One region of the Enterococcus diestrammenae genome, then DNA from elsewhere that is predicted to be linked to it. Evidence: riboswitches for the same ligand, from Rfam matches in the RefSeq annotation. Region 1 holds a riboswitch; the other holds the start of a gene.
What was found. A riboswitch is a leader RNA that binds a small molecule or an ion and turns the genes downstream of it on or off. The one in region 1 is predicted to bind fluoride.

Region 1 (16,500 bases):
CTCTCCCAATCAAAAATAAGGGCGACGTTTGGATGAATCTCACTTTCAATTAATGCTTGCGGTAACTGGGCTAGTTCCCCGCCTAATTGAGCTACTTCTTGAAATACCCGGGTTTGGGTGGAAACACTATGAGAAAGCAGTGCCCCATGAAACTTTTCTGCTCCGTTACGAGATTGCTTTAATTGGAAAAACTGGACAGTATTGGCCCCGTGTGCCAAGGCTTGGTAGCTGAGCATCCGCATCTCCCCTGGTTTCTTTAACGCATTGTAAGTCTGCCAGTTTTGTTGGTTAGGCGTCTGCTCCATTAGCATAAAGGGTTGATGCTTGAGTCCCCGCATTAAATCATGGGAAAATGCAGTGAAACTAGCTGGCGTATCCAAACTAGGGTAGTTATCCCAAGCAATTACATCTAATTCCGGTGCCCATTTGAAATAGTCCAAATCCTTTTGACTCCCCATGAAATTAGTAGTAATTGGACGTTTGCTATCGTATTTCCGAATAATGTCTCGTTCCATTTTGTAGTTTTCTAAGAGACTATCTGATTGAAAGCGGCGGTAATCAAGAGCTGCACCGCCTAAAACCGGTTTTCCACTAGAAAAAATATCGCTGGTTCGCATCGGAGGATTAATCTCCTCCCAACTCCCATAAGTATGGCCCCAAAAATGACTATTCCAAGCTTGATTCACCGCTTCCAGTGTGCCATAACGTTCTTTTAACCAAACACGGAAAGCTTTAGCACAATTTTCACAGTAACAAGTACCACCATATTCATTTGAGACATGCCAGTGAGTAATCAGCGAATTCGTGTGGTAACGTGCGACTAAGCGTTCCACCAAAGCTTTACTTTTTCTTTTAAAAATAGGGCTATTGGGACAGGCGTTGTGTCGCTTCCCATGGCGTTGCAAAATACCATTGATATCTGTGCGCATCACTTCAGGATACTTGTGAGCTAGCCACGGAGGTACAGCAGCCGTCGCCGTTGCTAAGACCACACAAATCTGATTGTGTTCTAAATGCGCCATGATGCGATCCAATTGCTCAAAGTCGTATTCACCCTCTGCTGGTTCCAATAACGGCCATGAAAAAACATTGATGGTGGCACTATTCACCTGGGCTTGGGAGAGCTTGTCGAAATCATCTTGCCAAGTGCTTTCTTCCCATTGCTCAGGGTTGTAATCGCCCCCGAATAAAATTCCCGAAGAATAATCCGTCATCATTTCTCCTCCGTCAATTGCTGTCCGTTTTTAGCAATCAAATCACGATACCAAAAATAGCTTTTTTTCGGAATTCGTTTCAATTCCCGGACATCTTCATCTGTCCGATCAACATAAACAAAGCCATAGCGTTTTTCATATCCGTTCAACCAGCTCAACAAATCGGTAAAGGACCAAGCACAATAACCAATTACAGGCACACCACAAGCAATCGCATTGGCTAATTCCAACAGATGCTCTCTGTAAAAAGTAATCCGATAATCATCGTCAATTTCGTCAGTTGAGGTCAAAGTATCAAAAGCACCAAGACCATTTTCAGTAATAAAAATTGGCAGTTGGTATTTCTCATAGACGTTTCGCAAGGCAATCTGCAGCCCAACTGGATCAATTTCCCAGCCCCAATCTGTTTTTGCTAAATAGGGATTGCTGACAGACTGAAACAATAGGTGCTCCGGCGTTTCTTTTTGACCATCGGCAGCCATTAAATACGGGTCGGTCATCTCAAGATTTTTCTCATTCGTAACAGTTGCCGATGGCCGGCGCACGGTTCCACCATGGTAATAATTAATTCCGAGAAAGTCCGGTTTCGCAGCTTTTAACGTTGCCGTATCGGCAGCCGTCACTTCAAAATCCAAGTCCAATTGCTTCAAAACATTCATAATCCGTTGGGGATAGGTGCCACGACAATAAACTTCCAACCACCAGTCATTGTTGAATAAATTTGCATCCATGGCCGCCACCACATCTTGGGGATGGCAAGTTTCGGGTACCACTTCCCCATAGCCAAAACTAGGACCAATCAAAGCGTCTGGCAGCAAGCGATGACACAGGGAAATCACTTCGGCATTGGCTAAATTGACAAGATGATTGGCTTGATACATCCGCTTCATATCAGAGACATTAGGAGGATGAGAAGCCCAACGGTAGCCCAATGAAGTGAAGACATTTTGCTCGTTAAAGGTGACCCAATAGCGCACTCGATCACCAAATTCTTTAAACACAACCTCAGCGTATTTCAGAAATGCTTGAATCGTCTCCCGTGATTCCCAGCCACCATATTCATCTTGAAGAGCTTGCGGTAAATCCCAGTGATAGAGAGTGACAACCGGCTCAATCCCGTTTGCGATAAGCTCATCAATCAGCGCCCCATAAAAGTCTAATCCTTCTTGATTGACTTCTCCATTTGGTAAAACGCGACTCCACGCCAAACTGAAGCGATAGGCTTTCAAATTCATTTTTGCCATTAATTGAATATCTTCTCGAAAGCGATGATAGTGGTCCACTGCCACCTTGCCATCGGTGCCGTTTTTGGTCTTACCGGGAAGTTGCGAAAAAGTATCCCAAATTGAAGGTGCCTTTCCCCCTTCAGCACTCGCTCCCTCTACTTGATAAGCAGCTGAAGCCGCCCCCCACAGGAATCCTTCTGGAAATTGAATAGCGTTTTCAGTGTTCATAGTATTCTCCGTTTCTAATCATTCTCACCCTAACCATAGCATCTGTTTTCGGATTTGTAATTACGGATATTTACAAGAAAATACTACAAATTGAATGTGATTAATGATACAGATTTCGAAACTTGCCCGGAGTCACATATTCGCTTTGCTTAAAGGTGGAAATAAAATAGCTGTTGGTATTAAAGCCCACCATTTCGCCAATTTCTTCCACCGAATATTCTGGATGATTCAGCAATAGTTCTTTCGCCTTTAAGATGCGATGGTTAGTCAATAATTGGTGGGGTGAATTTCCTTGAATTTTCCTGAACACTTCGAGAATGTACTGAACGCTGTAATTGGTCACCTGTGTGAAATCTTCATTGCTTAACTCTTTCATATAGTCAGTTTCAATTAGTGACAAGATGGGCTGAATGATTCGTTCATTAAGCTCCTGATTCTTAGGATTGTGAGTTTGATATTTCTTAATCTTTAATAAAAAGCCATAAACCAATAGTGAAGATTGGTAGTTATCCACCAATGGTTTTTGAAACTCCTGGCGATTTAGTTCGACAAAGCGTAACAAATCCTGATCTGGTGTATCAATATAGCGATATTGCTGAATTCCCAGCACCATCGTCATTTCTTTAATCAATGAACCCCCAAAAGTAAAATAAGACGTTTTCCATGAAGTAGAACTCGGATCTTTTTCATAGCGGTGAGGAACTTCTTGATTTATCAAGATTCCCTGCCCTTTTTCTAGAATAATTTTACGATCTTTCAATTCGACAATGCCGCGGCCTTCATGAGTCTGTAACCAGTGGACATACGGATAGCCTTTTGGTCGATTGATCGCCTCTTGGTCCCAATCGTAGCCAATACTATCAATATAGATTGGCAGTGAACGATCCTTATTTTTAAAACTATAGCGCATAATATCACCTTCAAATTCTGGTATTTAGTTAGAAATATCTTTGATTACAATACCATCGAATTTTGATATTGTGAATACACAAATCGAAAGGTGGAAATAAAGTTGAAAACGTTGTCCAATTGGTTTATGAACAAATTTAGTCCTGCATTAGCTAAAATTAGTAACATGAAATACTTGGTAGCCCTACGAGACGGTATGATTATCACTGTACCATTTACGGTTTTCGGTAGTATCTTTATGATTATTGGGAATCTACCAATTAATGGTTGGTACGATACTATAGCCCCAATTCAAGGAATTCTACAGGCACCTGTTAACGTAACCTTTGGCATTTTGGCACTCATCGTAGCCATCGGTATGAGCTATCAATCAGCCAAAGCCAATAAAATCGACCCATTAACTGGAACCGCTGTCGGCGCCATCGCTTTCTTATTATGTATGTTAAATAAAGATTTCGCGATTGATCCTTCTACTTTAGGTTCTGGAGGTATGTTTACTGCTATTATTGTTGCTATTATCTCAAGTGAAATTATGCGCTTTTTCATCAAACGTAACATCGTCATCAAAATGCCTGAATCGGTGCCACCAGCTGTTGCGAATTCCTTTGCTTCATTGATTCCCGGATCAGCTGCCCTCTTGTTCTTCTGGCTGATTCGAGTGGTTCTTAATATTCAAATCAATGATGTCATCCAAGCAATCTTCTCACCACTTGTCTTTGGCTTGAATAGCTTCTGGGGTATGGAATTCATGCTCTTCTTGACTTTGTTACTCTGGACTCTTGGTATCCACGGAAACAATATTCTTGGTGCCGTTGCTTCCCCTGTTTATCTCCAATTTTTAACGAGTAACATTAACGATGTCGCAGCTGGGAAAACACCAACTCACATCACTGCGGATGGTTTCTTAAACTTTGGGATGAATATCGGTGGAACAGGTGCGATTTTAGGCTTAGTCATCTGTATGGTCTTTGCAAAAAGCAAACAATACAAACAATTAGGTCGGTTAGGTTTGGTGCCAGCCGTTTTCCAAATCAGTGAACCAATCATGTTTGGTTTCCCAGTAGTCTTAAATCCAACCTTGATGATTCCTTTTATTGCTGTCCCAATGATTTTACAAGGAATTACTTATTTCCTTATGAAAGCTGGTTTGATTGGCATGGTGGTAGCTCAAGTACCATGGACCACACCAACCCTGATTAATGGTTTCTTAATTACCGGTGGTGACTGGCGAGCACCAGTTTGGCAACTTATCCAATTAGTGATTTCCATCGTCGCATACTGGCCATTCTTTAAAATTTGTGACCATCAAGCGTTAGAAGCCGAGAGACAAAGTGAATTAGCTGAATAAGCTAATTCAAAAATTATCCAATAGCTAGTCTTCATAAAAAAGAATCACACCTATTTCTCTGATTAATAACCAGTGAAGTAGGTGTGATTTTTATTCTAAGCGGATTGCTCTGATAAACCCTATATCTGTCGCTTCATGCTAATTTTTCTTTTCTTTGATTTCACTCAGCCGATACCCCACATGGTCTTGCAAGAAGACGTGTTTAGGAACGCTGACTGTTTGTGACCCATAAATGCCATGATGACCAGTCACGCTATAGCTGATAAATGAAGCGATGGCATAATAAGGCAAGGCTTGGACGCCAAACAAATCGATGCCCAACATAATCGTAGTAATCGGCGCATTGGCGGCACAACCGAAGACTGAAATCAGTCCCAAAGCTGCTAAGAAAGACGGCGAGATCCCTAGCCACGTACCAATACTACTGCCCAAACTGGAGCCAATATCAAACAAAGGTGTCACTTCTCCCCCTTGAAAGCCTGCGCCCAAAGTCAACCCTGTATACAGCAACTTTAATACCGGATCTAAAAAGGTTGATTTTCCCAGGAAAGCCTCATCCATGATGTTCAAACTCAGGCCTTCATACTTTTGACCAGCAAACAGCAGGATCAAAGCAACAAAAATTGCGGCGCTGACAAACCCGCGAACTAAATAATTACTGATTTTGGCTTGATAAAATTGCTTCAATGCGGAAACCACAAAGGAGAATAAAAAGCCAAAGATTCCAAACAAAACCGCTGCAAGGCATACCACGACGATGACCTTAACGCTGACTGTCGGCATGTCCACAATCTGGTGCAAATCATGAGTCGTTCCTAAACTTTTCGCAATAAAATTGGAAAAATAAGCGGCGAAAAAACAGTAAATCAAAGAAGAGCGCTCCATTTTTCCAATATAGACGATTTCCATCCCAAAAAAGGCGCCAGCTAAAGGTGTGCCAAAAATCGACGCAAAGCCAGCACTAACTCCTGCGTGAATCAATTTCTTACGCATGTCAAAAGGCAAACCCACGCGTTTTCCTGCTTGATTGGCTAGCACCCCACCGATTTGGACTGCCGAACCTTCACGACCAGCCGAACCACCAAATAAATGCGTCAAGATGGTAAAGATAAAGGTGAAAATCCCCATACGAAAAGGGACATGAATTTCTTTTTGGGTACTCTCAATAATCAAGTTATTGCCTTTTTGCGAGCCTTGCCCAAAATTTTGATAGACAAAAGCTGTCAGTACCCCGATCAAAGGCAACACTAGTAATAAGTAGTTGTGATTCTCACGAAAGTCGGTCGCTGTATGTAGCGCTAAAAGTAACAGATGGGAAACCACCCCCATCAAGGTCGCCACAAGAACGACTAACCCCCAGAGGATCACTTGCTCTTTGATTTTTTTTTTTTCAATCCCACTTAAATTCATCATTTTTTTCCTCTCTAATGCGTGAATGAGTCTCGCTTTTTCCAATTAGATAGCCCCAGCAAACCCGTTTCGTTTCCGAAAATTAAGATGTAAGCAACCAACCGTCCTTTATCAAGGATTGCTTTCGCCTAAAATCACAGCGGCCAGCCAGACTTTCCCTCTTGGCGTCAGTCAAACCCACTATCGTAACTAAGCTAGTCCGTAAAATCAGATATTTTTACAATACCTTAGTCAATAAAAAAAGCTGAGGGTTCTACAAATAGACGATTTGTAGAAGTCATCAGCTGTTTGGGCAGTTTTGGATAATCCAAGGGAGACACTCATTCCCTTATTCATTTGTACGTTCTCATTTTTATCATATCGAAAAGGACTTGTCAAATAGATTGCGAGCGAGCATTCATCATCTAACCTAGCCCTCAAGATCTGCAAAGTAATCCCGGTGGAGGCGTTCATAAGCTTGCTGCGCCACTGGATTTGGAACAATCAGCTGCTGCGAATTTGGTGCTGCAGCGGTACTTTTCTCACCAAAAAGCAAGGCGTACAGGCCAAAAATAGGTTCGTTTTCCTTAGACAAAACAGCTGGATTGCCGAGAATATCCACTGCCAGTTGGGCCAGTTCTGGCGTTTCAAAAAAACCACCGCTGAAACTTACCGGGCCATTTCCGATAATCGCTGGTTTTAAACTACGAAGATTTAACAGCAGCCCTTCCAACACACTACGAATCAGCTCCCGTCGCTTCGTGGTAATCCGTAAATTTTGAAAGCCCCCTGTGAGTTGTGCATTCCAATATGGTGCCCGCTCACCACTCAAAAACGGGTAGAATTTCACGCCGTTTGCGCCAATCTCAGTAGTTGCTAGGACGGTAGGTAATTCGTCATAAAAATTCGTTGCCTCGCCAAAAATCTGGCTTGCCCAAGCCAGTACATTGCCACCATTGTTTGAAGGGCCGCCAGTGACAACAAGAGTCTCCGTCAGGCGGTAACAAAAATTTTGTCGTAAACTATCTAACTTAACTTCCGAACCAATGGCACGTAATGCGCCGCTAGTTCCGATTGTCAAACTATTAGCAAGACCCGTCGTGGCCAAACCGGCATACGCCGCTAGACAACCATCACTGCCACCACAAAAGACAGCCACATCTGCTCCCAATCCATATCGTCTTTGACAATCTTTCGTGAGGGTAAATTTTTGATTCACGGGGACAATGGGGGCGAGCTGCTGGCGAGAAACTCCTAAATAATGCAAGATATCATCATCCCAATCTCCCGTCGCTAGTGAACACAGCCCCGTAGCCGAAGCTGTCGCCACATCGATCGCCACCTTACCCGTAAAATGAACCATCAGCAGTTCTTTTAAGCCCCACCAGCTAGTCCCAGAGGGGTAACTCATTCTTTGCTGGAAATATAAAATTTTCGCAAAAGGCGACATGGGGTGAATCGGGGTACCGCTGTGCAGATAAAAGGTTTCTCTCATCTCTTGAGGTAACTGGCTTAACACCGAAGTCGCTTGTTGATCGGACCAGAGGAAAAGTTCCTGAAACTGACCCGCCACCAACGGCATCAGGCTATGCATCGCCACGCTAAAGCCAATTGCCTTCACTTTTTTACGCAAATCAGCCGGCAACTCCAAAATAAGTTGCTCGACTACCTGAAGGACTTCAGAAGCTTGTTGATACTTAGCACCATTTTCTCCATGATAGGTCAGCAATTTGCCACTATTTTGGTACAAACTAACCCCTTCACTAATGATGGCTATTTTCACCGCTGTGGAGCCCACATCAATCCCTAAAAAATACGCTTGCATCCCACTCACCTAATCTTTGCCTTTCCGAAAAAGAGTTGTTGCTAATCTACTTTGTCCACTTCAGGCATCTATTCTCTCCCACTAACTGGTTTTCGTCAAAAAATGACGCCAACAAATTGATAAGTCAGTAATGTCGTAACGACGCTCATACCCATAAGTGTAACTAAACCACTCTTTCTATCTGAATATCAATAGTTGGTTTTTTTGATGAAAAACTTTTACTCATATTAGCAATCAGAACTAGAGCCCAGGCTTACCTTTTCACGAGTATTACGAATTCACACGCCGATTATACAACCCCAGCCCTTTAAGAAAATTCCGCATATATTTATCGCCACAAGGTTTGAAATTTCGCTGACCTTCCTTACGTAAAAAAGCCCCAATTTCACTTTTTGATGGAAAAAGTTCCACCTCTGCAAAAATAGCCAAGATGTCTTCGGTCGTCATCGTGAGGGCAATTTTTAATTTCTTGAGTAAGACATTGTTGATATATTTGATTTCCTTATTTTGTGGCGGTGTTTTCTCTACCGAATGCTCTTTTTGCGGCCCCCGCGCCAATAAGATCAACCCATTTAAGAAAGCATCCAGCATCTGATTGTTGACTGCTTTTTCATACACATTACTTTCGGCATGGTCTACCCACTTATCTTGCGTTTTTGTCAACATAGCCCGCGCTTCCTCTCCTGTCAGCGTAAGGCCACCTAACTCAAAAGCTTTGATCATATCACTATCCTTGAGATCGATTGCATAACGCAATCGCAGCAAGCGATCATTATTATTCATTTTCATCGCCCTTGGTTCATGTATCAGTTGTGTATTTCTATCGTGGGCTTTTCCCAGTAACTCCCTAAGTATAACTAATCCCATCCCACATGATAAGCCCTTTTAGAATCCCTTAAGTAAATCCTCCGTACGTCTCCTTCTAATCTAGTCAAAATGATTGATACTGGCAAACCCCTTAGTTAACCAGTATACTATCCAGAAAGCAATCCTTTCCTTACTTTTATCCCCATGCAAGCAATACTTGCTAGGAAAAAAAGCCCCACCTACCTATAATCAAGTCAATCGATAGAAAGGAGCTCTTCATGGAATTTGGTGAACAAATAAAAAACTTACGAATAAAAAACATAGTGTGTCTAGCTCTCTGTGTGGCATCTAATTAGTTATTCCCCTGTTTTCGTCCTCGTTGATTACCTCTTCTTAAATTGAATTACAAACAATTCAGGCTCTAAGCTAGCTGTTATTTAAGACCGGTCTTTCAACCACCATTCATATAGTTGAAGTTCTAGGAGCACTCCTTCCTTGATGAATAATGTTAAAAAGCGTTGTTCACTTTTTTCAAACATAGCTATCCCTCCAAAAATAAAGCCGCAATCCCACAAATAGATGTAGGATTGCAGTTTATAGAGATAATAGATATTTGTTTGTCTAATTTTCTACAAATATACACAATTTCAATACGAATGGCTCCTATTCATCGTGACGAGTAAAGTACCCTTTTATATCATCAATCATGAAATCTGAAACTAATTTAACCTCATGTATGTATGCACCTGCTTCCAATACTTCCCTACACGAAATAAAAGACCAGTTTTGTTCCTTTCCTCTGAAATTTGAGTTATTAGCGAAGACAATACCCTCAACTCCAGCCCATACTGCCGCGGAACTACAAAGCGGACACGGTTCAAATGTAGAGTATAACCAATACTCTTTAGGCAGCTCACTAGTGCCAAGTTGCTGACAGGCTTTTCGAATGGCATTCACTTCTGCATGAGCAGTTGGATCATGATCGTCTGCTACAGTAGTTTCACCAATCGAAAAGATTTCACCTTTAGAATTCACGACGGCTGCTTGAATTGAATGTAGATTCCACTGACGTTTAATCAATTGAGACATAATTTGCTAACTTGGATGTTGTACCATTTTGAAATCTCCTTTCATAATTACACAATAGAAAGTTATACTTTAAGTTTAGTGTTAAAGTGATTTGATTCTCTTGAATAGTAACTGTCCATCTTTTTAAAACTTTTAGATACACTTCTCTGTCGCTCTTGTTCATTTGTTTGGAACTGTTTAGCTTAATCGCTACATTATTTTTCGATTGTTTTTATTGGAAACCTCAAAAACCGCATCATTTATGATACGGTTCCCCATGATTGATTCGCATTGCCCGGTAAATCTGTTCCACCAAGATTAAACGCATCAATTGGTGGGGATACGTCATTTTGCCAAAACTGATTTGGCTGTTACTTCGTTTTATTACGGCTGGGCTCAAACCAAGCGAGCCCCCAATCACAAAAACCAGTTGACTTTTTCCTTGGATACCTAGCTGATCGATTTGATGGGCAAAGTCTTCGCTAGAGGGATTTTGGCCTTCGATGGCTAGCGCATAGACGTATTCCCCCTCTTTGATTTTGGCTAAGATGCGGTCGCCTTCTTTTTCTTTGACTTGCATCATTTGGGCATCACTAAGATTTTCAGGCGCTTTCTCGTCGGGAACTTCTACTAGTTGGATCTTTGCATAAGCACCGAGGCGTTTGACATATTCATTGATCCCTTGAACGAGGTATTTTTCTTTAAGTTTACCGACAGAAATGATTTTGATATTCATGTGCCTTTCCTTTCTACGAGGAAGTTCTCCTCAACTTGTTGATAACTATCTATGAGTTTACCACAGTTTTTATCCACATTTGCAGGATCGCTAGAATTCTAGCTGGATTTTTCAGGTCGGTAAAATTAGGCTTTTGGATACGAACAATAGTTCTCCACAGATTTATACACATTTTACACAGGGTGTGGATAAATCTGTGGATAGTTTTCCCCAGCTTTTGCTACTTTGTAACGGAAATGTTGTTTTAAAACAGAACTCGCGTATTTCATTCACAAATTTGGTCTAAATTGGGAAACGGCTATTTAATTTTTCATGAATCACTATTTTTTTCAGCATGGTTCGTTCATATTTTTTTCAAAGTCTCCCGTTAGACTAAAGGCAGAGGTTGAGACTATACTAGAACTAGAGCAATCATTCAATTACTCCGTCTCAGCTATGAATGACAGGTAAGATGCAACACAAAGTGAATGACCTATATTGAGGAGGATACATCATGGAACAACGTAAAAAAACTAAAGGTACAGGCAAACGCTTCTTAACAGGTTTACTTGGTGGAGTTGTCGGTGGCTTTTTGGTAATCGGAGGCTTCTATTTAGCAAATGGTTCGGCGCTTGCACCAACATCCAACAATAGCACCACTAGCAATACGAACAACAGCAAACAAACGCAAGTCTCTAATGTGAAGGTGGATGTGGACTCAGATATCACGAAGGCCGTGGAAAAAGTCCAAGGCGCAGTTGTTTCCGTCATCAACTTACAAAAGCAACAACAATCCAGTAACAATCCTTGGGGAGATCTTTTTGGACAAGCGCAAGATGAAGATACCCAAGGCTCTGACAGCAGTGATAACAGTGACTTAGTGGAAGCCAGTGAAGGCTCTGGTGTCATCTACAAAAAAGATGGCGACTATGCTTATGTCGTGACCAACAACCACGTAGTCGATGGCTCCAATGGGTTGGAAGTCGTTATGAATGATGGCACAAAAATTTCTGGTGAATTACTAGGCACGGACGCGGTGACTGACTTAGCTGTCATCCGGATTTCTTCCAAAGATGTAGATGAAGTCGCAACATTTGGTGATTCGGATGCCTTGAAAGTCGGTGAACCAGCGATTGCTATTGGTTCGCCATTAGGTTCGCAATACGCAAACTCGGTGACTTCTGGGATTATTTCTTCCGTGAACCGACCAATTGCTGATACCTCAACTGGTGTCAATATCAGTGCCATTCAAACAGATGCAGCGATTAACCCTGGGAACTCTGGTGGTCCATTAATCAATGCTGGCGGACAAGTCATCGGGATTAACTCAAGTAAAATCGCCACCACGCAAACAGAAAGTTCCGATATTTCTGTTGAGGGGATGGGCTTTGCGATTCCTAGTAACGATGTGGTAACCATCATCAATCAACTAGAAGCTGACGGGAAAGTGACTCGTCCAGCGCTAGGAATTTACATGGTTGATCTATCTTCTGTTACTTCTCAACAACAAGAACAAATTCTCGGCGTACCAACTAGCGTCAAGAGTGGGGTCGTCATTACCCAAGTCTCCCCTGCGACGCCAGCAGAAAAAGCTGGTTTGAAACAATACGACGTCATTACCAAAGTCGATGACAAGGAAATCACCAGCACCACTGATTTACAGTCTGTCCTTTACACCAAGAAAGTCGGTGATAGCATCACGGTGACTTACTACCGCGGTGACAAAGAAGAGACAGCCAAAATCGATTTAACCATCGATAGCACCGTCTTAAATAAAGACAACAACAGCAACAGCAATAACCAAGGCAACAACTAATCAACTAACAGGACACCCCCTAGCCTACTGCAGAATATTGCGAGAGGCTAGGGGGTGATTTTTTTCAATAAAAGAGCAGCTCTGATTTTAAAAATCAAGAGCTGCTCTCTTCTTTTCTAAGTCTAGCAAATTAATTTGCTGAGCCTACTGCAAATGCTTCACCCACGACGGCATCTTCTGGTAAGACGAGGATGCCTTTTTTCTCAGGGGCATTAGGCAAATGAAGTTCTCTAGCGGAGCAAATCATTCCATAACTTTCCACTCCACGAAGGACGCCAGGCCAGATTAGCATCCCATCTGGCATCATAGCCCCCGGTTTTGCTACTACCACTTTTTGGCCGGCAGCAATATTGGCGGCACCACAAACGATTTGGAGGACTTCGCCATTGTCCACTTCCGTTTCAGTGATGTGGAGGTGGTCACTGTCGGGATGTTCGATGCAAGTTTTGACATAGCCAACCACAAATTTAGGCGCTTCGGTTGTTGGCAATTGAATATCATGGAAACCAGAAAGCTGTAATTGTTGGTTAAGCAATTGAATTTGAGCTTCAGTTGGATAAACTTGTCCTTTTCCTGCTAACGTCATAAAGTCTGAAAGCTGGAAGAAATTTAACCCGACCAACGTCCCTTCACTATTTTTGATAACAGCGATATTAAATTTACGTTCGACGCTTTGTTCCAATCCTTTGTCGTCAGCAGCAATCACAAGTAGCGTGTCACCTACTTGTTGGGGATTGTATGAATAGATCAAAATGATGACCTCCTAATAACGGTTTTGTAAAAACACACAACTTGTATCATATCAGAAACGGTGCCAAACTTCACGTCAAAAATATTTTTTTAATCCGTCTCATGGCTGAGATGGAGGGCTATCATTAGCTACCAGTAACCTCAGATTTGCGATCTGTCGGCCTTAAGAAAGGCTAAGGGAGCTCAGCTAGCTCAAAAAAAACCGTAAGCTTTCTTTAAAAAAGCTCACGGTCACAGCTGGGATTCGAAAAACAGGATGAATTCCCGCTAGGCCAAAGGTAGATCGGCCGTATTACGCTTCTTCTGACACCACTAACACATCACAAGGTGCTTGACGAATGACATAGCTTGCCAAGCTTCCCGTCATAAAACGTTCCACAGCATTTAATCCGGATTGTCCCACCATGACTAAATCAATGTGGTATTTTTTAGGCAAATCCCGGGCCATCGCTTGTTTAGCAGAGCCATAAGTGAGAATGCCTTCAATATTGGTAAAATCATGTTCGCGGGCATAGGTTTTGCAAGTCTCGAGCAACTCCTTAGCACTTTCCGTTTCTTGATCCATGATACTTTGGTTGATTTCCCCGTAGCCCAGCATCGGGGTAATTTGTTGTTGAACCACGTTGGCAACATAGACTTTCCCATTGTTTCGGCGCGCTACCTCGATTGCTTTGACAAAGGCTTGCTGTGCTTGATCCGAACCATCGACACCAACTAAAATATTTTTATATTCTTGTGATTCCATCTTGTTCCCTCCTTTTTTGATTCCTTCATAACGGAGCAACCATTCCTCCGCAAAACTCACTGGATAAACCTAGGCTTGCGCGGGTAAACTCTTCAAAAAGGTTTCGATTTCTTCTTTAGTTTTTCGGTCCTTGTTTACCAAACGACCAAGTTCTTGCCCTTCATCGGTAACCACAAAACTAGGAATCCCAAAAATGCTCCATTCTGCAGCCACATCGATAAACTTGTCCCGATCAACTTCGATAAAAGTATACTCCGGAAAATCAGCAGCAATCTCCGGCATAAAAGGTTTGATAAAATGGCAATCCCCGCACCAACTAGCGGTAAAGAAAAATACGTTCCGCCCTTTTTTGACATAGCCTGCCAATTCTTCCAAACTATTAGGTATAATCATTTATTTGCCTACTTTCTACAATATTCTTCCTTAATTATACACCTTTTTAACTAGGAGACAAAAAGTGCGGGTTAACAAAACCAATGGGCTTGTTATTTCTCAAAAATCGGGTTGTGGCTTACCATACGCTCCCCACATCCTATCAATCGAGTGTTCTTTTCCCCCAACAGCCACTCTTCAAAAAAACTCTGACAGCATTCCTGTCAGAGTTTTTGTCTTCCTTAACCTTTGACGATGGTATCCACAGTAGCTTTATCCAAGCCTTTCAAAGTTTGGATCAACATTTCCCGTGCCGCATCGAAATCAGCGATACTAAACATTGTTTGATGGGTGTGGATGTAGCGTCCGCATACGCCGATGACGGTACTTGGAATTCCTTCATTGGAAGTGTGAGCGGCACCAGCATCTGTACCACCTTTGGAAACAAAGTATTGGTAAGGAATATGATTGGTTTCTGCCGTATCCAACAGGTATTCTCGCAAACGCGGCAACATGATCAAACCAGGATCATAAATACGCATCAAGGTCCCTTCGCCTAAATGACCAAATGTCCCAGTTGTAGTGGTTTGGTCGTCTGCCGCTGAGCAGTCCACTGCAAAGAACAGATCCGGTTTGAATTTCGTAGTCGAGACTTTTGAGCCGCGCAAACCGACTTCTTCTTGAACATTGGCCCCTGCAATCAAGGTATGGCCTAGTTTTTCTTCTTTCAAAGCTTCCAAGGCTTCCAGAACTACCGTACAGCCATAGCGGTTGTCCCAAGCTTTTGAGATGATATTTTTACCATTTGCAGTTTTAATGGTTTCCACTGCCGGTACGATGGTATCCCCTGGACGGACGCCAAACTCCAGAGCTTCTTCTTTGGAATCAAAACCAGCATCAAATAAGATACTATCCACGGTGACATTGGCTTGTCCCCCGCCAGTGCCCCGTAACAAATGTGGTGGCACCGATGCAGAGATCACTGGGTAGTTTTTGCCAGTAGCGGTGATTAAGGTAAACCGTTGTGCAGAAACCACGTAAGGATTCCAGCCCCCCAATGGTACGACCTTGAACAAACCTCGCGGGGTAATATCGGTCAACATAAAGCCTACTTCATCCATATGAGCCGCCACCATGATTCGTGGTGCATCGGCAGCTTCATGATGACGAATTCCAAAAATCCCGCCTAAGCCATCTTGTTGGATTTCATCCACAAGGGGGGTCATTTCTTTGCGCATATATTCGCGGATGGGGCCTTCAAAGCCAGAAGTTGCCTGCATTTCGGTTAACGTCTTGATTCGTTGATACGTTCTTTCTTCCATGGAAAACGATTCCTTCTTTCTGATGAAATAGCCGGAGCTTTTCGAATTTACGTGTTTCATTATACCTCAAACCCACCCTAAATGAGTATGTAAGATGTCATCTTTTGTCGATTATATGGTAAAATTGTACTAGTCATAAATCGTTCTGTATTTAGTTAGTATCTGGCAGCTCTTAAAATGACGAAAGCATCATTGGACCGAGAAAAAGGAGGAAGTCACTGTGGAAAATGAAAATCAACTAAGCTTGTTCAAAGGCGGACTAGTACTGGGTCTGGGGGTCGGGCTAGTTGGCGGTGTCGCTTCTACCTTATGGGTTAAAAAGCGTCAACGCTTGAGTGCCGACGCTGTCCTCAATACCGTCAAAGGTGCCTTTTTAAAGGAAGGCCCGATTGAAGGTTCCTGGATTAACTTTGAAAAACAACCCTTACGAAAATTTGCCGTCCATTCAGAAGGATACACCGGCGGCATCACCCGCTTGGAAGATGGCAAGCTCGTGAGCTACGAATTTTTAGCCGACGCCAAGACCGGCACTGTTTTGGATATTCAACGTTTGAAAGAATAATACTCAATTAGATTGGATCAGCTACGGATGTGGCTGATTTTTTTCATCTAAAGGACTCACTTTTCCGAAAGTCTCTACTAACTAAGCACGAAAGCATGCAAAAACGCCCCTCAGAAATGATTTCCGAGAGGCGTTTTCTATTAGCTTTATTTTGCCAAACGATAAATCGCATCGGCATAGATGACTGCAGATCTGTACAAATCA
Region 2 (16,500 bases), on a different contig from region 1:
AATGGCCAAAGATTTTGATGGAGTGAAACAAGAGGAAATTCTGGCTCGGGCTCCCCAAATTCGGTTGGAAGTCGAGACACGTAATGATGTGGCAGAAAGTCTGTTTCGAACAATTGCCTTCTTACCACAAGATCAATGTGTCGCAAACTTAATCCGAGGCTTTCTGAAAACGGAACTTACCTTTTACACGGACGGCTCCTTAAAGCAGGTCTGTCGTTGGTGGCAAGACTACCTAAAACCAAGTCTGGTTCCTACTATCACTCGGCAGTATCAAGTGAGTAGCTTTGATCGTTCCTTGAACTGGTATGAATACGGTGGACCCATGGCATTAACTCAGGCACTCTTTTTCTTGCATCATGAGGGTGTCGGGATTGATCCAAGTTTGTTAGAGATTCGCCCCAATTATGAATGGACACCCGAACTTTCTGATCGCATGATTCAATACGTCAGCGAGCAACAACGTCCCGATTTAATTCCACTTATTCAAGAACGCACCAAAAAAGCGTCCATCACTTCCCAATAAGTGAACGAACGCTCTGTTAAAAAATTTTCTAAAACAAGTATAGCAAAGAAAGGAAGAAAATACGATGCCAAAAATGTTAAGTATCAATGATTTTGATTTCGGAGCCATTGGCCCAACCTTTGAACTAGATGAGGTCACTCCGAAATTTGCGACTGAAACCCGAACTGATGAAAATGGTCAGGTCATTCTAAATCGCGAAAACCAACCAAGAAACTTCTATACCGATGAGATTATCGGGTACAAGTATTCGGTGACTATCCTGGAGGGTCAGTTCCGTAAAAAAGCAACGCAAGTCACAGTCAACACCTTAGATCACCCGATTGACAATGATGAGATTATGAAGCGTGAGAGTGTCAAATGCCGGTTTGAAAATCTTCAACCAAGTAGACCTGGCCACCCGATGTATTATAAGGCAGATAAGATTGTTTTGTTAGGAAATCAAAAATAAAACAATAAGCGATTAAGAGCATCTATTTTCGAGGAAAAGGAAAGATAGATGCTCTTAATTTGAGTTAGAGATTATTGACAAAGGGATGATAAATAATCTGCATGGGAATCCATATCAAAAGTTCGTAATATTTGAAGTGCCCGGTTTCTTTTTAATTCATCATCTTCAACGATACCTTCGAAAAAAGAAATAATGACTTTGTCCTTTAAATTATCACTGTCTATCACTTTTTTTAATGACTCAATGATAACAGGAATCAAGTGTTTATCCCCACGCTCAGCAAACAGATAAAGTGCATTAATGTGCATCTTTTCAAGTAAAAGGTATTTTTTAAATAAAGTATTGAAGGTTTGATTTTTTTCACCAATATAGCTCAACATATGAAGAACATAATCTGTTTCAAAGATATACATAAAGTTGATAAAGATCGATGCTTCAAACTTTCCCCAGGAATCAATTCTGGATAGATATTCTTTTATTTTGTCAACATAGTAATCAACTTTGCTTTTTTCAAGTAAAAAAACACCTTCTTTATTTAAAAGTAATCGATATTGAGCCAAAAGATGAAAATAATAGAAATCATTGTCCCTATCAACCTCCTTTTCTAGATTATCTAACAGGTTTATCAATTGTTTAAAATCTTGATGATAATAGTAATTTTTTAAAGTTGTTGAGAGAATCTTTTTTGGGTTTTCAGAATGAAGCGGACTACGAAAATCGAATTCTTCGATTGATACGTTTAATCTTTCTAAATACATTCTTAGTATGTGAAAGTTAATCGAAGTACCAGCTTTTTCATAGTTACCAAGGGTATTCCTTGCGGATATACCGTTAGCTAAATCGCTTTGAGATACACTTCGTTCTTTACGCAATGATTTTAATAGCTTATTAGGTTCCATGAAATCTACCCTTCATTAATAAATGTGATGCCCATTTTTTGGGCAAAAACCATCAATATTTCGCCCCCATTGTATAGTACAGGTATCAAATAGTAAAGGAGGGATAATCCATTGAGCAGGTTAGCTTTATGATTAATGTATGTTTGATAGGTGAAGTCACAATGGTATACTAAGATAGTATTACAAGGAAATATTTTTATGTAAAAACTTATTTTTTGTGATAGTTAAACAGTAACTGCTGAAATAGTGAAACACCTAAAAAAAGAAAAAATTAAGATAGCAGTTGTATTTTCTCAAAGGAGATGGTTAGCTTGTTTACATTAAAAGATAAGATAAAGAGATATTTAGTTGTAGTGTTTTTTGTATGTATTATTCTGGTACCAATCATTTTAGAAACACGCGGTACAATCACAACGGAATTAATGACCATATTATTAGGAATTGCCTTTGTAATAGCTAGTCTACTTATTTTAGTTTTGAAGCAAGATTATCTCTTAACATTTATTTCAATTAATGGTTCTTCTCGAAATTCTAGTAGAGGAAGATTGATAAAAATTTGTGGCTTTATTTTTTTAGCCACTGGGATAGCGTTGATTAGTATTGGAATACTCTGATCTGAACAGAATAAAAACTAATGTGATTCTTTTATTCTTCCAAATCAAACCAGTCTATAAATAAAGAGTAACAAGTGCGATGTTAATTCTATTAGGATTTTTCTTACTTCTTTTCCCACTTTTGACAATACCAGATATGTTGTGAAGAAAGAAAAACACGGGTAGGTACTTTACGAATGCGCCTAGAATTCTAATTCCTAAATATCAAAATTCTGGAAAAAACTTAAATATGAAAAATAAATACGTCTTTTTATTGAACTACTTCTTTCTATGATACTTATTATTACTGGACTTATTAGTTACTTGAGATAATATCCTCTTCTCTGCCTCCTTAAAAGATTTATCTAGTTCATTTCTCGTATGTCCTACATTTTTTCTGGAATCTAAACTAACCATTGTTTGTATTGTGAAAGTATTGATACACCAAAAAAGCGTTCCTCACTTCCCACATAAATGAACGAACGCCTTGTTATAGAACCCTATAATATTTTAAATGAATATGGAAAAACTAACGAAAATTATAATGAAAAAAGCAGTTTTTTGTACCCCAGTATTTATGAAATAGGATTCTCGTTTGCATATATTCACATTTTTTTTATCATGTTATGCTTCTTGATACATGATTATACATTTTGAAAAACAATAAAACTGAGATAATTGTTTCAATTACCATTATTACAGCAAAAAGGTTTTCTGATCCATATACGAATAAAAAATATATTTCTAACAGAAAAAAAAGGATACCAAATATAATTGATGGAAATATCAATTTTCTTGAATAGTTAATCATCTCTTCTTGAGCTCTATCCCATTTTTCCTGACTTTCCATCGATTTTTTTGTTCTAAAGCCGATGAAACTATTAATTTTTTTTTCAGGTATCATTCTAGATATCCAAAAGAAAGCTAATGAATTCATGAAAGAAATCATATTACATACGCCTCTTTAATAAAATTAGATTCATGCAAATAAGATTGAATCTCATCTCCCTTCTCAATAAAACAATTTTCTAGTCCGCTGGCATTGTAACAATGCTTACAGCGAAAATTACATCTATATGTGATATCAAAAGAAATCTGGCTAGGTCCTACCGCAATTTTTCCCAACTCTAGTATGTTAGCCATCAAAGTACCTCCATTCTAAATATTCAAATTCAACAATGACAATCTGTATTCGCTTTAACTGAATATTGCATATTCCTTCTTACGAAAACTCTTAATTTTTTTGTTAAAAAAATCACAATACTTGAAGATAGAAATAAAATGAATTATTATTTCTTACGATAAATTGTTGGAATGGTGATTAATCTGGACGAACTACTTCCCACCCTAAAAAGTCTAATAGAATAGCAAACATTTTATTACCTCCCTTTTATTTTTTTTCAATTATATCAAGCTGATTATCCTACTCAGATAAGTGGCAAAAATGAGCCAATGAAAGGAAATAAATCTATGAAACATGGTTTTTTGATTAAAAAGATGAGAAAAGATAGAGGCATTTCTCGATCTGATTTGGTTGTATCTAGTAGTTCAGTTAGTTCCTTAAAAAGATTTGAGAACGAGGAAGCTAAAATTGATTTTGATACTTTATGGACCTATCTTGAAAGAATGAACATCCAAATGGATGAGTATCAATTTGAATATAGCAATTTTCACGGCAGTGACAAAGAAGCTCTCAGAATAAGATTCAAAAATGTCTTATCTAATGACACCGCTATACAGAATTATCTGGAAGATTTACAAACTAGGTATGCTGAATCTAAAGATATCTTCTACTTATACTTAATCATTCAATTAAAATCAGTAATCACAAAAATACCTAAAAGGAATCAACTCCTTCTTAGTGTTACAACGCAAGAAATTACGACATTATATACGTATCTAGAAAAAGTATCTGATTGGGGATACTTTGAATTAGCAATGTATACAAATTGTCTTTCCTTATTTGAAGATAATTATTTGCTATTCAATTTAAATGATGTACTAACCCAATTTGAAAAATTTAAAAACTCTTACAAGTACAAACTTGTATTGATTAAATTTTTGGTTAACTCACTTATACTTTCTTTCGAGAGAAAGTCCTACGGTAAAACTCCAGAACTTCTAGATGCGCTTTATGATGAGTCAGAAGATAGTGATTTTATGAAAGGTCGAATTTATTGGAAGTTTTTTACTGCTTTGTACCATTCAGTTATTGGCAATTTTGAGATGGATAGCACTGTTTATATTGAGATGCTATCATTACTAGGATATGAGGATGATGTGCAAAATATGAAAGACATAGAAAATTGTATACAGGAAGCCACAAAAAAAGGGACTCAGTAGTTAGTCCCTTTCATATGTGCCCCACACTTCAATTTTCACCTTAGTTTTTACCTTAGTTTCAAAAAATATCCCTTCATATCATTCAATATCAGACTAGTTAAAAAGACTGTTGCATCAACAAACCATACTAATATGATATCAAACAATACTCGGATTTTTATTCTACAACAAATTAATGTAATCTCATTACACTTCACCCAAAGCCTTGTGTATCAAGGTTTTGGGTGATTTTTTTATTTTCAGAGGATTTGGAACTTCCTTTATTCTACTTATTGATGATTAAACTTCTTACCATTAACCAAAGATAGTTCCATTTTTTCTTACTCAACAAACGTAATAGTTTCAGAAACTACTGAGGACATGACCTGCTAGTAGCAGCGCCCTTTGAGGGTTCTTATTTGTCAACCGCCACAAATCGTGCTAGAATGATAGATGAACTAAATGAGGGATGGTGTTCCCTATAACCGCTGAAATGCTGATGACACCTGTTGCTGAAGTTTCTTTGAGTTGCCTTGCAATCTACAAAAAACTTCAGCAACAGGTGTCATTTTTTTGTTTTCAATCATCCCCCCAAAAAATGAAAATAGGAGGAATTACCATGTCACAAATTACCATCGAAAATGTCAGAGCACGCGAGGTCTTCGATTCCCGCGGTAATCCTACTGTAGAAGCAGATGTTTGGCTCTCAGATGGCTCCTTCGGTCGTGCAGAAGTTCCCTCAGGTGCCTCGACTGGTGACCGTGAAGCTGTCGAATTACGGGATGGAGGCGACCGTCTACAAGGAAAAGGGGTCCTGAAAGCAGTCACTAATGTCAATACTGAAATCAAAGACGCGTTAGTTGGACAAAGTCCTTTTGATCAACAAAAGATCGATCAAATCATGATTGACTTAGATGGCACAGCTAACAAAGGCCGACTCGGAGCCAATGCCATTTTAGGCGTATCGATGGCTGTCGCCCGGGCTGCAGCTGCTAGCAAAAAAGTTCCGCTATATCGTTACCTTGGTGGCGTCGATTTAGAATTACCACAACCTTTCTTTAACGTTATCAATGGTGGTGTCCACGCTGACAGTGGCATTGATGTCCAAGAATTTTTGATTACACCAGTAAAACGTACTTCCTTCCGTGATGGCGTAGAAAAAATCGCCAATATTTACCATACATTGAAAGGAATCCTCGCTAAAAAAGGGTTAGAAACAGCCGTCGGGGATGAAGGGGGTTTTGCTCCAAAACTTGGCAATACCGAAACAGCCATTGAAACGTTGTATGAAGCGATTCAAGCAGCCGGATATGTGCCTGGCGAAGAAATTGCGATTGCCTTAGACCCAGCCTCTAGTGAATTCTGGTCTGATGAAAACAAACATTATCATTTTGAAGGCAAAGAACTTACTTCTGACGAAATGCTTCATTACTATCAGGAATTAGTCAAAAAATATCCAGCTATCATTTCCATTGAAGATGGTTTTTCTGAACACGACTGGGATGGCTTCAAAGCGATGACTGAGGCCATGGGAGACAAGATTCAACTAGTGGGCGACGATATTTTTGTCACCAATCCAGTTATTTTTCAAGAAGGCATCGATCGTGGTGTAGCCAATGCTATTTTGATCAAACTCAATCAGATTGGAACAGTCTCTGAATCGATTAACGCCATTAAACTAGCTCGCAAAAATGGTTACAATACCATGATTTCTCACCGTTCTGGTGAAACTGGCGATACGTTCATCGCTGATTTTGCCGTAGCCATGCATGCCGGCCAAATTAAGACTGGTTCCATGGCCCGTAGCGAACGAGTGGAAAAATACAATCAATTTCTGCGGATTGAAGAAGAATTGGAAGGTTTTGCTAGCCTAGCTCATTTCCCCCAAAAATAAAAATATCCCTTAAGAATCCGAGGTGAATCCCATGCTCTATCAAGAAAAAAATGGCCCTCGCATTTTGGAAGAGGCCGATTTAATCGCTGACGCCAAACGCCTTGCACTGAAAAAATGGGAAGATGACCGCAATGAGATCCCACTCCACTATACCGACTTTGTAGCTTTTGAAAAATCCTTTGTTTCTCAATACTATCAACAATTTCGCAAGGTACCTAACGACTAAAACTCAGTCAGGTACTATTCAAAATGCCAGTGACATCAAGTAACTTTCAATAAATGGCAAAAAAATCAGACAGTGCAACCTGTCTGATTTTTTTGGCTGCAGCACGAGGCTATCCGCGCAAGCGAAAATTTTTCCTTATCCTATCAAATAGTCACTTCCCATTTAGGCCTCTTTCCCAATGCCAAGATAAGCATGTATTTGAACCCACTAGCTCCCCGCGGTATAATTATATTCAGAAAAACCCGGCTACTCACCACTGGAGGTGCTGAACATGATTTCCTTATTCACCGCTCTAACCTTTCTTCTGATTGCCGACATGACCCCCGAAAAACGCATTAATCGTTGGTATGGTTTTCGAAGTCCGAAAGCTAAGAAAACTCAAGCAAATTGGGATTTGGCTCAAAAAGAAATGATCGCTTTTGCCAAACGGTTAGTTTTGCCCAGCTTCTTGATTGGTGTAATTTTTACAGCAGTGGAGATCTTCTTGATTGTTCGAGGGGCTGGGAATACTGTAATAGCAGTCATACTGCTAGAGTGTCTCGTACCCGCCATCCTTTACCTGATTTTGTATTTTCATTGTGATCGGATGTTAGCGGATTAGCTCGTGTTATAACCCTAAACAAGCGTGTCTCCCTGATGGAAAACACGCTTGTTTTATTGGTTATTTATTTCGAGGCATCCTTAATAAGTCACACAAATAAAAACAAATAGCCCACTAGTTACCACGATACTCAAGAGACTATACCCAAGATAAGCAAAATTTTGATTTGCCAGTCCCTTTCCTCCCAAAATCCCTGCCACTACGGGAATAACTAAAACCGCCAAGTATTTTGGCGCGTAGTAGTTCACCTGGTCATCGATTCCCCACTGCATTGGTACTTGCTCCGGTAAAAAGAATAGAAAAACAACTGCCACAAGCAAACTTATTGCAAGGACTAGTGAAAAAGCTTTACGATAACTCATATTTAAAAAGAATAAATTCATCATTTCATCCTCCATTTCGTAAACTTAACGCCACTGTACTAGCACTAGTAAATAATAAAAACATACCACCCAAAACAGCCCCCAGGTTAACAACACTAAAAGCTGAAGCAAGAAACTTTTCTCGCTGTATCGCCCGTATGCTTTTGCCGGCCAATCTCGCATAAAAAGTAGCGAAAAACTAACGCCTAACGCCGGCAAGAAAAACAATCCCAGCTTATTGCCATAATTACCAATCCGATATTCTTCGAGAAACTGATTTTCTATCGGAGACAACTGGATGGGGATGGTTTGTGGGAGTATACTAACAAGGTGAAGAATGAAAACCACCGCACCAAGGGTCAGCACCCCATTGGCAAGACGTAATTTTAAAAAGTAGCGATCCACCCGTTGAATAATCCACCCCATGAACAACACACCTTTCTGCATCTTTCATTATAGATAACTATGATAAGTTTACAAGCAAGGGATTCTTGCATTCCTATCATACCAAGGTTTCTAGCAATTATTTTGAATCTATTGGAGGTCACATTTGATGTTTGCCGAAGCTATTAAAGAACGCCGTAAAGCTCTAGGTCTGACCCAACAGGAGCTAGCAAATCGTTTATTCGTTTCTCGTCAGACGGTTTCAAACTGGGAAAACGGCAAAAATTTCCCCGACATCCCCACCCTGATTGCCATCAGTGACCAAGTGGGTTTGTCCTTGGACTATCTGCTCAAAGGCGACGCTAATTACCTAGAAAAAGTCGAAGAAGATTATCAACTTATCGAAAACAAGCGAAAAGACCGACTGATTCAGCTGATTGCCGGCGCTACCCAACTAGCGCTCATCCTTTTAGCGGCAGCCAGTTTCTTCTTCCGTGAAGCTATCAGCGAGCGGATCTTTGCCTTGGGGATGTTGGTGCTGTGCGTTCCTTTGGTGATTTCCAGCTATCTGATTTATTACGCTTCCTACAGCAAGAAGGAAAATACCTCGACAGCTCTTTTCATTCCCAAGGCGTTTGGTCCCGGGGTCACCATCAACCCTAGCCACCCTCTTGGAAAATTAATCTGGGGTGCGGTTGTGGTAGGAATCTTGGCCCTCTTAGTCTATACGCTGGTCAATCACTAATTACCGCAAGCAAAGAATTTGGTTTCACCGTCTTATTCTCGTAGACTAGGCTTGAGGTGATAAAAATGCGCAATACTTGGCTTGCTGAACAACTAAAAGCCATCCAAGAACCCCAGTACCAACGTATTTTGCAAGCAGCAATTGACTATATTGAAGAACTTGAAGATGATAACGAAAGCTTACAAGTGTCTCTGGAAGGCTCGGTTTGGAGTCCCAATCGTTGGAATGAAAAAGCTGACCAAAAAGATTCAGAAAAATAGTTATCGCTTATCAGAGCTTTTAGACCGAAAAATGCACCGCCGTCACTTTTTTGGACGGCGGTGCATTTTTCATTTCCTGTTGATTTGTATTGCTGCCTAGCAAATTCTGGGGAAGATTCTAAGTTTGAAACCAGTTTTAGTTTTTCACATCATATCCTTGTAGCGCAGCATCGCCTTCTGCTGAGTTGGAAACCCGAATGACATTTTCCACCTGGTTGACGAAAATCTTGCCGTCCCCTGGTTTACCAGTGTACAAAGCTTCCTTGATGGCTCCAACCACTAGATCCACCGGAATGCGACTGACGGTGACTTCCACCTTGACTTTCGGTAGAAGTTCCGCAGCAACTTCTGAACCACGATAGAGTTCGGTTTGTCCTTTTTGAACACCGTGCCCTAGAACTGGAGTGACGGTCATGCCTTCTACACCGATACCATAAAGTTTTTCTTGTACTTTTCGCAAGTTAATTTCATTGATGATCACTGCCACATTGGTGAGTTTACCAGTATCGTCGTTTTTATAGTCTGTTGCAACAGACGTACTCGTCGGTGCACTTGTAGCTGTATGAGTCGTCGTTCGAATGGTTTCTCCAGTGGCTAGAGCAAGTTCTACCACACTTTCCGGTTGAACGTTAAAGCCAGCATAGGCGCTTTGTAAGCCGTGTTCCACATTGTCCAAGCCAGCGATTTCCGTCTCAGGAGAAACCCGCAAGCCGATTGTTGCTTTGATGACAGAAAAGAGGACAAACGTCGTAGCCCCGACCCATAGCATCGTCACGGCGACACCGATGGCTTGGGTTACCAAAAAGGATACGCCACCGCCGTAGAACAAGCCGCCATCTATCGCCAATAAACCTGTTGCTAAAGTCCCAAAGGCGCCGCAAACACCGTGAACAGCCACTGCCCCTACTGGATCATCCACGCGTAATTTCTGATCGATAAACTCAACGGCGAAAAGCATCAACGCTCCAGCTGCCAGACCAATCACAGCAGCCCCACCAGCGGACACCATATCACAGCCAGCCGTGACACCCACCAGCCCTGCCAACGTCCCATTCAAAGTCAGGGAGACATCTGGCTTTTTGTATTTCACCCAAGAGATAGCCAAAGCAGACAAGGTCCCGCAAGTCGCTGCTAAGTTGGTATTTACCAAGACGTTACTGGCTAAAATCATCGTGTCGTCACCAGTCATAGAAGTGGTAGAGCCGCCATTAAAGCCAAACCAGCAGAACCATAAAATGAAAACTCCCAAAGCTGCAAAAGTCAAGTTGTGACCAGGAATCGCCAAGCTTTTACCAGATTTACTATATTTGCCAATCCGAGGCCCGAGAATTGCTGCGCCGACGAAAGCTGCCACGCCCCCTACCATATGAACAGCTGTCGATCCGGCAAAATCATGGAACCCCATCTCTGCCAAGAAGCCACCGCCCCAGATCCAGTGACCCGATACTGGATAAATCAAGGCACTGATTACTGCACTGTAGACACAGTAGGCTTTAAATTCCGTCCGCTCCGCCATCGCGCCAGAAACAATCGTCGCTGCCGTCGCACAAAACACCGTTTGGAAAAACATGTAAGCCGGTGTCGGCATCGCAAATTCAAAAGAGTCCATTGCAAAAATGTGAATCCCACCAAAGATGGCGCTTTGGGTTCCAAACATAATGCCAAAACCAATAAGCCAATAGAGAACGGAACCGAAACAAAAATCCACCAAGTTTTTCATGATGATGTTCCCAGCATTTTTCGCTCGGGTAAAACCAGCTTCTACCAAGGTGAAGCCTGCTTGCATGAAAAATACCAAAAATGCCGCAACCAACGTCCAAATCACATCCACCGAAGAAAACATAAAACCACTCCCTTTTCCACTTTTTTGAATCGTCAGAAAATTCTTCCTAAATCAAAAATACCATGGCATTTTAAGCTCTTCAATAAAGATGTTAGTTTTTATTACGTATAAAATAGTTTTGTTCGGGAATTACGACTATTTTTACAATTTTCTATTCGAGATATGTAATAAAACATGACATAGAAACAAAAAAACACCTCTCCACGATAGAGAAGTGTCGAATTAAAGAAATTATACAATCCCATTACACTTAGCAACACAGATCTCAACTCAGTCACAGCACCACCAAATTACCTAATCACTGACCCAATAGTTTCGCAATCTCCGGTCCAATCTTGTCCGGTGTTGTTTGTGGGGCAAAGCGTTCAACTACTTCCCCATCTGAATTAATTAAAAATTTAGTGAAGTTCCATTTAATCGCAGCACCCACCAAGCCACCTTTTTCCTTTTTCAAAAAGGTATATAAGGGGGCCTCGTTTTCACCATTCACTTCGATTTTGCCAAAAGTTTTGAAGGTGGTGTGATACCGCAACTGGCAAAATTCTTGGATTTCTTCATTGGTTCCTGGCGCTTGATTGCCAAACTGATTGCAGGGGAAATCAAGAATTTCGAAGCCTTGGTCCCGATAGTCCTGGTAAAGTTTTTCCAATCCTTCATATTGTGGTGTGAAGCCACAACCTGTCGCCGTATTGACGATTAGCAAGACTTTTCCTTGATAATCCGCCAAAGAAACCGGCTGCCCTTGGACATCTTTTACTTGAAAATCATAGATACTCATGGCAATTCCTCCTTTATGACGAAGCTTTACCCTTTGATTGTAACGAAGGCGAGCAGCAATCACAAAGAATCGCCCTCGCAGAAGTGACACGAAAAAATCCCGCACAAGTTTTTGTACGGGAGACTGATTGAAACGCTGAACAGACCACAAGTTTTACTCATCTATCCTCTTTCAAGAGGCTTCTCCTGACAAGTCAGCTTTTGCTTCTACAGCTTCGCGAGCGTCAATCGCAACATATTCTCGATCCTCGGAGACTTCCATATAAGCTGGACGGATGATTTTTTGGGTATTGATCAGTTCCTCGATGCGATGAGCCGACCAACCGACAATCCGAGCGATGGCAAACATCGGTGTATAAAGTTCTCGAGGCAAGCCTAACATGGCATAGACAAAACCGCTGAAAAAGTCGATATTGGCGCTGACCCCTTTGAACATCTTTCGCTTTTCACCGATGATTTTTGGTGCCAATTCTTCTACTAAGGAGTACAGTTCAAATTCGGCTTGCTCTTCCGGTCCTTTTTCTTCAGCTAATTTGGAGACATAGGATTTAAAAATCGCTGCTCGAGGATCATTGTCGCTATAAACAGCGTGGCCCATCCCATAAATCAACCCTTTGCCATCGAAGGCTTTTTTATCCAAAATATCCTCTAAATATTGACGGACTTGAGCGGGATCAGTGGTATCAGCTACGTTGGCTTTCAAATCTTCCATCATGTGGGTCACCTTGATATTGGCCCCACCGTGTTTTGGCCCTTTCAAAGAACCCAATGCTGCACTGATTGTCGAATAAGTGTCCGTACCACTGGAAGTCACCACTCGCGTCGTAAAGGTAGAATTATTCCCGCCACCATGTTCCATATGCAGTACAAGGGACATGTCCAGCGTCTGCGCTTCTTGTTTCGTGTAGCTCTTATCTGGGCGTAGCATCGTCAAAATCGCTTCCGCCGTACTTAGATTTGGATCTGGTCGGTGAATGTACATGCTTTCGTCCATCTCATAGTGGTTGTAGGCATGATAGGCATAGACGGCCAGCATCGGAAAGACGGCGATTAACATCAGACATTGTTCCAACACATTTTCTACGCTTACATCATCTCTTTTGTCATCGTAACATGCCAATGTCAGCAAGCTTCTTGAAAGATTATTCATAATATCAGCAGAAGGCGCCTTCATAATCACATCCCGAACAAAATTAGTAGGTAGCGTGCGTTTGTCCGCCAGTAGCTGGGAAAAATCTCGCAATTCTGCCGGTGTTGGCAGCTCCCCAAAAAGGAGTAAAAATGCAACTTCTTCAAACCCGAAACGGCCTTCCCCCACAAAGCCCTTCACCAGTTCATTGATATCAATCCCGCGGTAGCGCAGTTCTCCCGTTCCTGGGATTGGTTGGCCATCGACGATTTTTTGCGGATAAATCGTGGAGATTGTTGTTAAACCTGCTAAAACACCCTTACCATTGGTATCTCGCAAGCCTCGCTTAACGTTATATTTTGTATAATTATTCACATCTATCCAATCAACTTCTTCACATCGCGCAGCCAAACTTGGATAGTCTAGCAACTTTTTTTCCATTAAACTCACGCAAAACACCCCTTTTACCGAAAAAATATTCTGTATCGTGACAGATTGTATTACCGATAATTATACCACCATTTTTTCTAAAAAGAAATAATATTTCGACTATTTACATTTATGCACCGTCAACGTATAATTATACCAACTGACATTTTTAAGGGAGAAAGGGGCTTATGCTCATGAAATGGCAAAATACTTTAGCCGATAAAGACCTGATTTACTGTGATTTAAAGCAAGTTACGACTGCATTTTCAGCAGATTTGACCGCCTTACCCTACGCCATTCGTGTCTTATTGGAGTCTGTCGCTCGTAACCGCGATGAAGAGATTACCGACGAGATCATTGGCGAATTAGCCAATTGGCAGGCTGCAGCTCCAACCGGCGTTGTGCCATTTAAACCAGCGCGAGTTATTTTACAAGATTTCACCGGCGTGCCAGCTGTCGTGGATTTGGCAGCTATGCGAGATGCGATGGTGGCGCTAGGTGGGGACGCCAAAGCCATCAACCCTGAGATTCCGGTAACCTTAGTCGTGGACCATTCCGTTCAAGTCGATTGTGCCGGTTCGCCAGGAGCATTGGCTTTCAACACACAGCGAGAATTTGAGCGAAATCACGAACGTTACCAGTTTTTAAAATGGGCCCAACAGTCCTTCAAAGATTTTGAAGTCGTTCCGCCAGAAACCGGCATTATTCACCAAGTAAACATCGAAAAGCTTTCCAATGTCATCTTGAGCAAAACCGATGAAGCTAGTGGAAAAACGGTGATTTTCCCCGACACCTTACAGGGAACAGACTCCCACACCACCATGATTAACGGTCTTGGGGTTTTAGGCTGGGGCGTGGGCGGAATTGAAGCGGAAGCCGCTATTTTAGGGGAAGCTTCCTATTTTCCAACTCCAGAGGTTATCGGGGTGAACTTTAGCGGTGAACTGCCTATTGGTACCACAGCCACTGATTTGGCATTGGCCGTGACGGAGTTGTTACGGCAAGAGAAAGTGGTTGGCAAATTTGTAGAGTATTTCGGTACTGGCTATCAAAAACTCAGCCTCTCTGATCGAGCGACCATTGCCAATATGGCCCCAGAATACGGTGCGACTTGCGGTTTTTGTCCAATTGACGAAGAAACCCTCAACTATTTACGGACCACCGGTAGAGACCCTGAACTGATTGATACCGTTGAAAGCTATGCCAAAGCAAATGGGCTTTTTTACGATGCCAGCCACTTACCAACTTACACGAAAACTATCCAGTTAGACCTTAGCACCATCCAGCCATCCTTAGCCGGACCAAAACGTCCGCAAGATCGGATTTCTCTAGAAGACGTGCCAGCGGATTTCACCGCTTCTGTCACGGCTGAAGTCGGACCTAAAGGATTTGGCTTACCAGCTACAGAACTTGAAAAAACGACGCCAATCCATTGGCAGGAGAAAAATCCTGATCTGGCTTATCCAGATACCCTCAAAACCGGTGATCTTGCCTTAGCCGCAATCACTAGCTGTACCAACACTAGCAATCCTTTTGTGATGATTTCCGCGGGACTGTTGGCAAAAAAAGCAGTGGAAAAAGGCTTGAAAGTCCCCGCCTATGTGAAAACCTCTCTGTCTCCCGGCTCACGAATCGTTACCGCCTATTTGGAAGACAGCGGGCTTTTGCCTTATCTGGAAAAACTCGGTTTCTATAACGTCGGCTATGGTTGTACGACTTGCATCGGAAATTCAGGTCCTTTAAGCGAACCGGTGACAGAAGCCATCGAGGCGGATAACTTATTGGTGGCTTCCGTCCTTTCAGGCAATCGTAATTTTGAAGGACGGATTCATCCATTAATCAAAGCCAACTATCTCGCCTCACCACCTTTAGTAGTGGCTTATGCCTTAGCCGGCAGCATCCTGACCAATCTCACCACCGACGTGATTGGTCAAGATCAAGCTGGCGCAGACATTTATTTAAAAGATCTCTGGCCGACTGCCGCTGAGGTCAATGCCGTCATCGACAAATATGTCGGACCAGAAGCTTACAAAGAAACTTACGCCCATCTTTTTGATGCCAATCAACGGTGGAATGAAATCGAAACGGCCACCGGGGATTGTTTCGACTGGAACGAGGATTCGACTTATATCGCTAATCCACCATTCTTCGCTGGCTTGACGCGGGAATTACCGCAACAAGGTAGCTTACAAAACTTGACCGTCTTAGCCAAATTAGCAGATTCCGTCACCACCGACCATATTTCACCTGCCGGCAATATTGCCATCGATTCACCGGCGGGAGGCTTTTTGAAAGCTCGCGGGATAGCACCAAAAGATTTCAACTCCTATGGCTCGCGTCGGGGCAATCACGAGGTTATGATGCGGGGAACCTTTGCCAATATCCGCCTACAAAACCAGCTCATCCCAGGATCCTCTGGCGGTGTTACCAAGTATCATCCTACTGGCGAGACCTTGTCCATCTATGACGCTGCTATGAAGTATCAAGCAGCCGGGGATGGCGCGATCATCTTGGCCGGAAAAGACTACGGCATGGGCTCTTCCCGAGACTGGGCCGCAAAAGGTACCCAGCTTCTAGGGGTCAAAGCCGTCTTAGCTGAAAGTTTTGAACGCATTCACCGCTCCAACTTAGCCATGATGGGCATCTTGCCTTTGCAATACCTAGCGGGGCAAACAGCGGCCAGTCTCGGTTTAACTGGCGAAGAAACTTTCACTATTCCTTTACCGGAGGAACCACAAGTCGGACAATTACTGACCATTACCGCAACAAAAATCGATGGCAGCCAGCAGCAATTCCAAGTGAAACTACGCTTTGATGCCCCTGCTGATATCCGCTATTGGAAAAACCAAGGCATTTTACCAATGGTGATTCGTAAAAAATTCGAAGCCTAACACACGCAGCATCTGCGGATCTGTCATTATCCGGCGGCAGATTCGCCTTTTTTATCAATACTGACAAAAACGGGGGTTCCTACATGAGTTATCTCACTATTGAAAACCAACAATTACACGTTCCTAACGATCCCATCATTCCCTTCATCGCTGGCGACGGCATTGGCCCAGAAA

Region 2: it holds a riboswitch for fluoride, as region 1 does, so the genes downstream of both, eno (phosphopyruvate hydratase) here and ACO03U_RS04725 (chloride channel protein) in region 1, are expected to answer to the same signal.

Annotation. Positions count from the first base shown of each region.
Region 1 is NZ_JBMRGR010000004.1:163,403-179,902, reverse strand. It holds gene ACO03U_RS04745 (beta-galactosidase) at 1-1,214, opposite strand, end outside; gene ACO03U_RS04740 (glycoside hydrolase family 1 protein) at 1,214-2,668, opposite strand; gene ACO03U_RS04735 (helix-turn-helix transcriptional regulator) at 2,769-3,578, opposite strand; gene ACO03U_RS04730 (PTS sugar transporter subunit IIC) at 3,681-4,925, shown strand; gene ACO03U_RS04725 (chloride channel protein) at 5,064-6,338, opposite strand; fluoride riboswitch at 6,600-6,672, opposite strand; gene ACO03U_RS04720 (gluconokinase) at 6,745-8,139, opposite strand; gene ACO03U_RS04715 (YehS family protein) at 8,410-8,922, opposite strand; gene ACO03U_RS04710 (nucleoside deaminase) at 9,610-10,035, opposite strand; gene rlmH (23S rRNA (pseudouridine(1915)-N(3))-methyltransferase RlmH) at 10,271-10,750, opposite strand; gene ACO03U_RS04700 (S1C family serine protease) at 11,244-12,545, shown strand; gene ytpR (YtpR family tRNA-binding protein) at 12,676-13,296, opposite strand; gene ACO03U_RS04690 (universal stress protein) at 13,588-14,040, opposite strand; gene ACO03U_RS04685 (thioredoxin family protein) at 14,110-14,433, opposite strand; gene pepA (glutamyl aminopeptidase) at 14,655-15,734, opposite strand; gene ACO03U_RS04675 (hypothetical protein) at 15,955-16,296, shown strand; gene pepV (dipeptidase PepV) at 16,443-16,500, opposite strand, start outside.
Region 2 is NZ_JBMRGR010000013.1:53,931-70,430, reverse strand. It holds gene ACO03U_RS10000 (replication initiation factor domain-containing protein) at 1-523, shown strand, start outside; gene ACO03U_RS09995 (hypothetical protein) at 588-971, shown strand; gene ACO03U_RS09990 (Rgg/GadR/MutR family transcriptional regulator) at 1,043-1,870, opposite strand; gene ACO03U_RS09985 (hypothetical protein) at 2,182-2,484, shown strand; gene ACO03U_RS09980 (SdpI family protein) at 3,083-3,367, opposite strand; gene ACO03U_RS09975 (radical SAM family protein) at 3,409-3,606, opposite strand; gene ACO03U_RS09970 (Rgg family transcriptional regulator) at 3,934-4,806, shown strand; fluoride riboswitch at 5,242-5,301, shown strand; gene eno (phosphopyruvate hydratase) at 5,405-6,679, shown strand; gene ACO03U_RS09960 (hypothetical protein) at 6,711-6,905, shown strand; gene ACO03U_RS09955 (SdpI family protein) at 7,177-7,506, shown strand; gene ACO03U_RS09950 (DUF1648 domain-containing protein) at 7,587-7,892, opposite strand; gene ACO03U_RS09945 (hypothetical protein) at 7,914-8,294, opposite strand; gene ACO03U_RS09940 (helix-turn-helix domain-containing protein) at 8,422-8,997, shown strand; gene ACO03U_RS09935 (basic helix-loop-helix domain-containing protein) at 9,063-9,257, shown strand; gene ACO03U_RS09930 (ammonium transporter) at 9,394-11,100, opposite strand; gene ACO03U_RS09925 (glutathione peroxidase) at 11,399-11,878, opposite strand; gene ACO03U_RS09920 (citrate/2-methylcitrate synthase) at 12,050-13,447, opposite strand; gene acnA (aconitate hydratase AcnA) at 13,630-16,326, shown strand; gene icd (NADP-dependent isocitrate dehydrogenase) at 16,410-16,500, shown strand, end outside.